DNA from 2 places in the Priestia sp. 10L35 genome. Region 1 is predicted to be linked to the other one. Evidence: a T-box and tRNA genes for the amino acid it is inferred to sense, from the RefSeq annotation. Region 1 holds a T-box; the other holds one or more tRNA genes.

What was found. A T-box is a leader RNA that pairs with one kind of tRNA and senses whether it is charged. The one in region 1 lies ahead of pheS (phenylalanine--tRNA ligase subunit alpha), so its partner is inferred to be a tRNA-Phe.
Region 2: it encodes a tRNA-Phe, which carries the amino acid that the T-box ahead of pheS (phenylalanine--tRNA ligase subunit alpha) is inferred to sense. The anticodon was not compared.

Annotation. Positions count from the first base shown of each region.
Region 1 is NZ_JBFTKA010000001.1:156,974-160,223, forward strand. It holds gene AC1DEF_RS00785 (M42 family metallopeptidase) at 1-54, shown strand, start outside; gene sspI (small acid-soluble spore protein SspI) at 111-317, opposite strand; gene AC1DEF_RS00795 (TrmH family RNA methyltransferase) at 458-1,222, shown strand; T-box leader at 1,271-1,506, shown strand; gene pheS (phenylalanine--tRNA ligase subunit alpha) at 1,561-2,595, shown strand; gene pheT (phenylalanine--tRNA ligase subunit beta) at 2,609-3,250, shown strand, end outside.
Region 2 is NZ_JBFTKA010000006.1:30,149-33,398, forward strand. It holds gene AC1DEF_RS20475 (adenylosuccinate synthase) at 1-1,255, shown strand, start outside; tRNA gene AC1DEF_RS20480 (tRNA-Lys) at 1,424-1,496, shown strand; tRNA gene AC1DEF_RS20485 (tRNA-Glu) at 1,512-1,583, shown strand; tRNA gene AC1DEF_RS20490 (tRNA-Asp) at 1,620-1,695, shown strand; tRNA gene AC1DEF_RS20495 (tRNA-Phe) at 1,700-1,772, shown strand; gene yycF (response regulator YycF) at 2,035-2,742, shown strand; gene walK (cell wall metabolism sensor histidine kinase WalK) at 2,749-3,250, shown strand, end outside.

The DNA.
Region 1 (3,250 bases):
GAAGTAATTAAACGCTTAGACCGAAATACGGTAAACGCAATTACGTATAATTAAAAAAAGCTCATTCTCCTAGGAGAATGAGCTTTTTGCTGTACATAGGACAAGGCTATTTATTTTAAACCGTTTTCAAGCGTTGTCAGAATTTCTTCTTTTTCTGATTCTGGAGACTTTTCCCAAAGCACCTCAAATAAAACACCAAGTCCAGGGAGCATTTTTTCCTCGCCGCTTTGAATAGCGTCAGAAATTGTAGCTTCAAGCTCTTCTTTTGAGTTTCCTGAAACGTTTGCAATAACAGCATTTCGTAAATTAAGATCCATCATTTTCACCTCAGCTATCGTAAAGTTACCAATAGTTTTTGTTTTCTTTGCGATTTCTATGTACAATAAAGTGAAACTTATCTAATGATTATTGAGCAAAATGTAATCGAACTATTTATTTTTATATAGATAAAGGAGTTATGTTTGTGAAACAAATTGATTCAGTTAAAAATCCGCAGGTAAAAGCGTGGAAAAAGCTGCATAATAAAAAAGACCGTGATAAGCAGGGCCTTTTTATGGTAGAAGGCTTTCATTTAGTCGAAGAAGCTATCAAAAATCAGGATTGCGTAAAGGAACTAATTATACGCGAATCGATCGAAGTGCCAGCACAGTGGAACATAGACGGTATTGAAATAACCGTTGTCAACGAAGCAATAATCAAATTATTATCTGACACCGAAACACCTCAAGGAATTATCGCTGTGTGTTTTCAAACGAAGCATGCAGAAATCATTCATACAGCACAGAAAGTATTGCTTTTAGATGCGGTGCAAGATCCAGGTAACCTAGGTACGATTATTCGAACCGCTGATGCTGCCGGAGTGGACGCTATTATCGTTGGAGAGGGCAGCGTGGATGTGTACAACCCAAAAGTCGTTCGTTCAACGCAAGGAGCTATTTTTCATCTTCCAATTGTAAAAAGCGATTTACTCGAAATGATTTCACTGTTAAAAGAAAGAGGAATAGCAGTTTACGGCACGTCCCTACAAAATGGAAAGGTCTACTCATGCGTAAAACCTTCAAACGAATTTGCGCTGATTGTGGGAAATGAAGGAAACGGCGTAAGCGAGAAAGTGCTGGAACAAACGGATCAGAATCTGTACCTTCCCATCTATGGAAAGAGCGAGTCGCTAAATGTTGCCATCGCTTCTGGAATCTTACTTTATTATTTACGCGGAATGTAGTTGCATCGAGAACGTGTTTTCACTATAATAATACAATAGTTACATATGTAAAAAACGATGAAAGAGAGCAGTAGCTTATGTCCGTTTATGCAGGGAGAAAATGCCGCGACTGAAAGCATTTTTATAAATGTAATAAGTGAATTCACCTCTTGAGTTGACACTTAGACCATCTTACATAGATGTAAAGGTGTTCCGGAGATTCCGTTAACTTGAATGAAGTGAACTGTATACGTCTGTGTATATAGTTAACAAGGGTGGTAACGCGACTAATCCTCGTCCCTTTTTTGGGAGGAGGTTTTTTTATTTGTCATTTTTTACGTTAAAAGGAGGAATAAGTGATGAAAGAACGTTTACAAGAACTTCAACAAGAAGCAATTGCAAAAGTCGAAGCAGCAAGTGCTTTAAAAGAATTAAACGACGTACGCGTAGCTTATTTAGGAAAGAAAGGCCCTATCACAGAAGTGCTTCGCGGTATGGGAAAACTTTCAGCTGAAGAGCGTCCTGTAATGGGAGCACTTGCAAATGAAGTGCGTGAAGCTATTGCATCTAAAATTGAAGAAAAACAAACGGCGTTAGAAGCAGCTGAGGTAGAGCGTAAACTTGCTTCAGAAACAATCGACGTAACGCTGCCAGGACGCCCTGTTAAAGCAGGTACGCATCACCCGCTAACAAGCGTGGTTGAAGAAGTAGAAGATTTATTCTTAGGAATGGGCTATGAAGTAGCAGAAGGACCGGAAGTAGAGCAGGACTACTATAATTTCGAAGCGCTGAACTTGCCAAAAGGTCACCCAGCACGTGATATGCAAGATACGTTTTATATTACGGAAGAAACGCTTCTTCGCACGCATACATCAACTGTTCAAGCTCGTGTTATGAATAAGAATGAAGGCAAAGGACCTGTTAAAATTATTTGCCCGGGTAAAGTGTACCGCCGCGATGACGATGATGCTACACATTCTCATCAATTCATGCAAATTGAAGGTCTTGTAGTAGACGAAAACATTCGTATGAGCGATTTAAAAGGCACGCTTGAAGTATTTGTGAAAAAGATGTTCGGTGCAGACCGTGAAATTCGTCTTCGTCCAAGTTTCTTCCCGTTCACTGAGCCGTCTGTAGAAGTAGACGTATCGTGTGCAAAATGTGGAGGTAAAGGCTGTAATGTATGTAAACAAACAGGCTGGATTGAAATTTTAGGAGCTGGCATGGTTCATCCAAATGTCCTTGAAATGGCTGGATACGATTCAACTAAATATCGTGGTTTTGCTTTTGGAATCGGTGTAGAGCGTATTGCTATGTTAAAACACGGCGTGGATGATATTCGTCATTTCTATACAAATGATGTTCGTTTCTTAGATCAATTTAAACAAGTATAAAGGAGGGGCTACGATGTTTGTATCTTATCGTTGGTTACAAGAGTATGTTGACTTATCAGGCGTAACGGCAGAAGAGTTAGCAGATAAAATCACAAAAAGTGGAATTGAAGTTGAAGGTGTAGAAAACTTAAATAAAGGCATCAGCGGAGTGGTAATTGGTCACGTTGTAGAACGTGAACAGCATCCGAATGCTGATAAATTAAGCCGCTGTCAAGTAGATCTTGGCGGAGGAGAAATCGTTCAAATCGTGTGCGGAGCACCAAACGTGGCACAAGGTCAAAAAGTAGCGGTTGCAAAAGTGGGAGCTGTACTTCCAGGTAACTTTAAAATCAAGCGTGCTAAGCTTCGCGGTGAAGAATCGAACGGTATGATTTGTTCTCTTCAAGAGCTTGGCATTGAAAGCAAGCTTGTGGCAAAAAATTATCAAGAAGGCATCTTCGTGTTCCCAAGCGATGCTGAAGTAGGAGCGGATGCACTAGATGCATTAAACTTAAACGATGAAGTATTAGAACTAGGGCTAACACCAAACCGTTCAGACTGCTTAAGTATGTTAGGCGTAGCACATGAAGTGGCTGCTATTTTACGTCGTGAAGTGAAGTATCCGTCAGTAAACGTGCAAACGTCTGATGAGCAAGCAGCTGATTATATTTCCGTT
Region 2 (3,250 bases), on a different contig from region 1:
GGGAGATGAAGGAAAAGGGAAGATTACAGACTTCCTATCAGAAAATGCAGAAGTGATTGCACGTTACCAAGGTGGGAACAATGCAGGTCACACAATTAAGTTTAATGGTGAAACTTATAAGTTACATTTAATTCCTTCAGGTATTTTTTATAATGACAAAACGTGTGTAATTGGAAACGGTATGGTTGTCGATCCAAAAGCGCTTGTTCAAGAATTAAAATACTTACATGATCGCGGTGTAACAACAGAAAACTTACGTATTAGTAACCGAGCTCATGTGATTCTTCCATATCATTTAAAATTAGATGAAGTTGAAGAAGAACGTAAAGGTGAAAATAAGATTGGTACAACGAAAAAAGGTATTGGACCAGCTTATATGGATAAAGCAGCACGTGTTGGTATTCGAATTGCCGATTTACTAGACCGTGAAGTATTTGAAGCAAAATTAACACAAAACTTAGCTGAAAAGAACCGCCTTCTTGAAAAAATGTATGAAGTAGAAGGCTTTACATTAGAAGAAATTTTAGATGAGTACTATGAGTATGGTCAACAAGTTGCAAAATATGTTGTTGATACATCAGTAGTATTAAATGATGCGTTAGACGAAGGACGTCGTGTACTATTTGAAGGCGCACAAGGTGTTATGTTAGATATCGACCAAGGAACATATCCATTTGTTACATCTTCAAACCCAGTAGCGGGTGGAGTAACAATTGGTTCTGGTGTAGGTCCATCTAAAATCAAACACGTTGTAGGTGTATCAAAAGCATATACAACTCGTGTTGGTGACGGTCCTTTCCCAACTGAATTAACAAACGAAATCGGTGATCAAATCCGTGAAGTAGGACGTGAATATGGTACAACAACTGGTCGTCCTCGCCGTGTAGGTTGGTTCGACAGTGTAGTTGTACGTCATGCTCGTCGCGTTAGCGGAATCACAGATTTATCTTTAAACTCAATTGATGTATTAACGGGAATTGAGACATTAAAGATTTGCGTAGCTTACCGTTATAAAGGGGAAGTTATGGAAGAATTCCCTGCTAGCTTAAAAACACTTGCAGAATGCGAACCTGTATATGAAGAGCTTCCAGGTTGGACAGAAGATATTACGGGTGTGAAAACATTAGATGAGTTACCTGATAACGCTCGCCACTACTTAGAGCGCGTGTCTCAATTAACAGGTATTCCTTTATCTATTTTCTCTGTAGGTCCAGATCGTACACAAACAAATGTATTACGTGGTGTATATAGCTAAATAAAAAAGGTTAGCTCCTCGTGAGCTAACCTTTTTTATTTATAATTGGTGCTTTGTTAACAAGATTTTTTAAAAAAGCTCAATAATAAAAAGAAAGTTTTAAAAAAACTATTGCATTCATATGAAATATCATGTTATTATAATAAGCGTCGCTAAGAGATATAACATGAGCCATTAGCTCAGTTGGTAGAGCATCTGACTTTTAATCAGAGGGTCGAAGGTTCGAGTCCTTCATGGCTCACTTTTGTTACAACGTGGCCCGTTGGTCAAGCGGTTAAGACACCGCCCTTTCACGGCGGTAACACGGGTTCGAATCCCGTACGGGTCATTTTTAATATTTTTTAATACATAGCATATAGACTGAGGTCCCGTGGTGTAGCGGTTAACATGCCTGCCTGTCACGCAGGAGATCGCGGGTTCGATTCCCGTCGGGACCGCCATTTTGGCTCGGTAGCTCAGTTGGTAGAGCAAAGGACTGAAAATCCTTGTGTCGGCGGTTCGATTCCGTCCCGAGCCATCAAAAAGCATGACTTTATTTAAAGTCATGCTTTTTTCTTTTATTTACATTTAAAAGAAAACGTTATTTGCTTTGTATCTCTTTTGTGGTAATATATTACTTTTGTATTTAGAGATGGTTGAAAATCATATATCTTCATGTATAGTAGAGGATGAACTTGTGACGTTTCAAGGGTTATCAAGTATAATAAAACTACGGTATTCAAACAGTATGAATACTATCTTTTATATTTTGCTTCAACTAATAAAGGAGAACGATGATCATGGATAAACGTATTTTAGTCGTAGATGACGAAAAGCCGATTGCAGATATTTTAAAGTTTAATTTGCAAAAAGAAGGTTACGAAGTATTTTGTGCTTATGATGGCGTAGAAGCACTTGAAAAAGTGGAAGAAGTACAGCCTGAAATGATTTTATTAGATATTATGCTTCCTCAGAAAGATGGAATGGAAGTTTGCCGAGAAGTGCGCAAAAAATATGATATGCCAATTATCATGTTAACAGCAAAAGACTCTGAAATTGACAAAGTTTTAGGTCTAGAATTAGGTGCAGATGATTATGTAACTAAGCCGTTTAGTACGCGTGAATTATTAGCACGTGTAAAAGCTAATTTACGTAGACATCAGCAGGTAGCTGTTCCAACGGAAGAAAGCGAAACGAATGAAATTACGATTGGAGCACTTGTTATTCACCCAGATGCTTATATCGTGTCTAAGCGCGGAGAAACGATTGAACTGACTCACCGTGAGTTTGAGCTGCTGCATTATTTAGCGAAGCACATTGGACAAGTCATGACGCGTGAACACTTGCTTCAAACTGTATGGGGTTATGACTATTTTGGTGATGTGCGTACGGTAGATGTAACAGTTCGAAGATTACGTGAAAAAATTGAAGATAATCCAAGCCATCCAATGTGGATTGTAACAAGACGTGGAGTAGGCTATTATTTACGCAGCCCAGAGCAGGAGTAATTTTAGATGAAGAAAGTAAGGCTCCTGCAATCTATTCATTTAAAGTTTGTATTGATTTATGTGCTGCTCATTTTAATTGCGATGCAAATTATTGGGGTCTATTTTGCACGACAATTAGAAAAAGAATTAGTTAACAACTTTCGAACGTCTCTTCAAGAGCGGACAGACTTGCTGACGTATAATATTGGACAAGAAATGGTGAAAAATCGTGATGATGATTCACCCACTCTTGAGGAAGACTTAAAGACTATTTTACGAGATTTTGCTTCAAGACCCAATTTAGCTTCAAATGATATGAATGACATCTCTGAAGTAAGAGTCATTGACCAAAATAGAAGAATCATTGCTACATCGAACTCAAATCCTCAACAGATCATAGGTAAAAAGACTAATGATTTAGCGATTACAAATGCGTTGTTAGCAGGAACGAACTCTGATAATGTATTTGTTGATCAAAGCGGACAGCGAATCAGAGTTATGATACAGCCTATTCGTTTACAGGATAAAG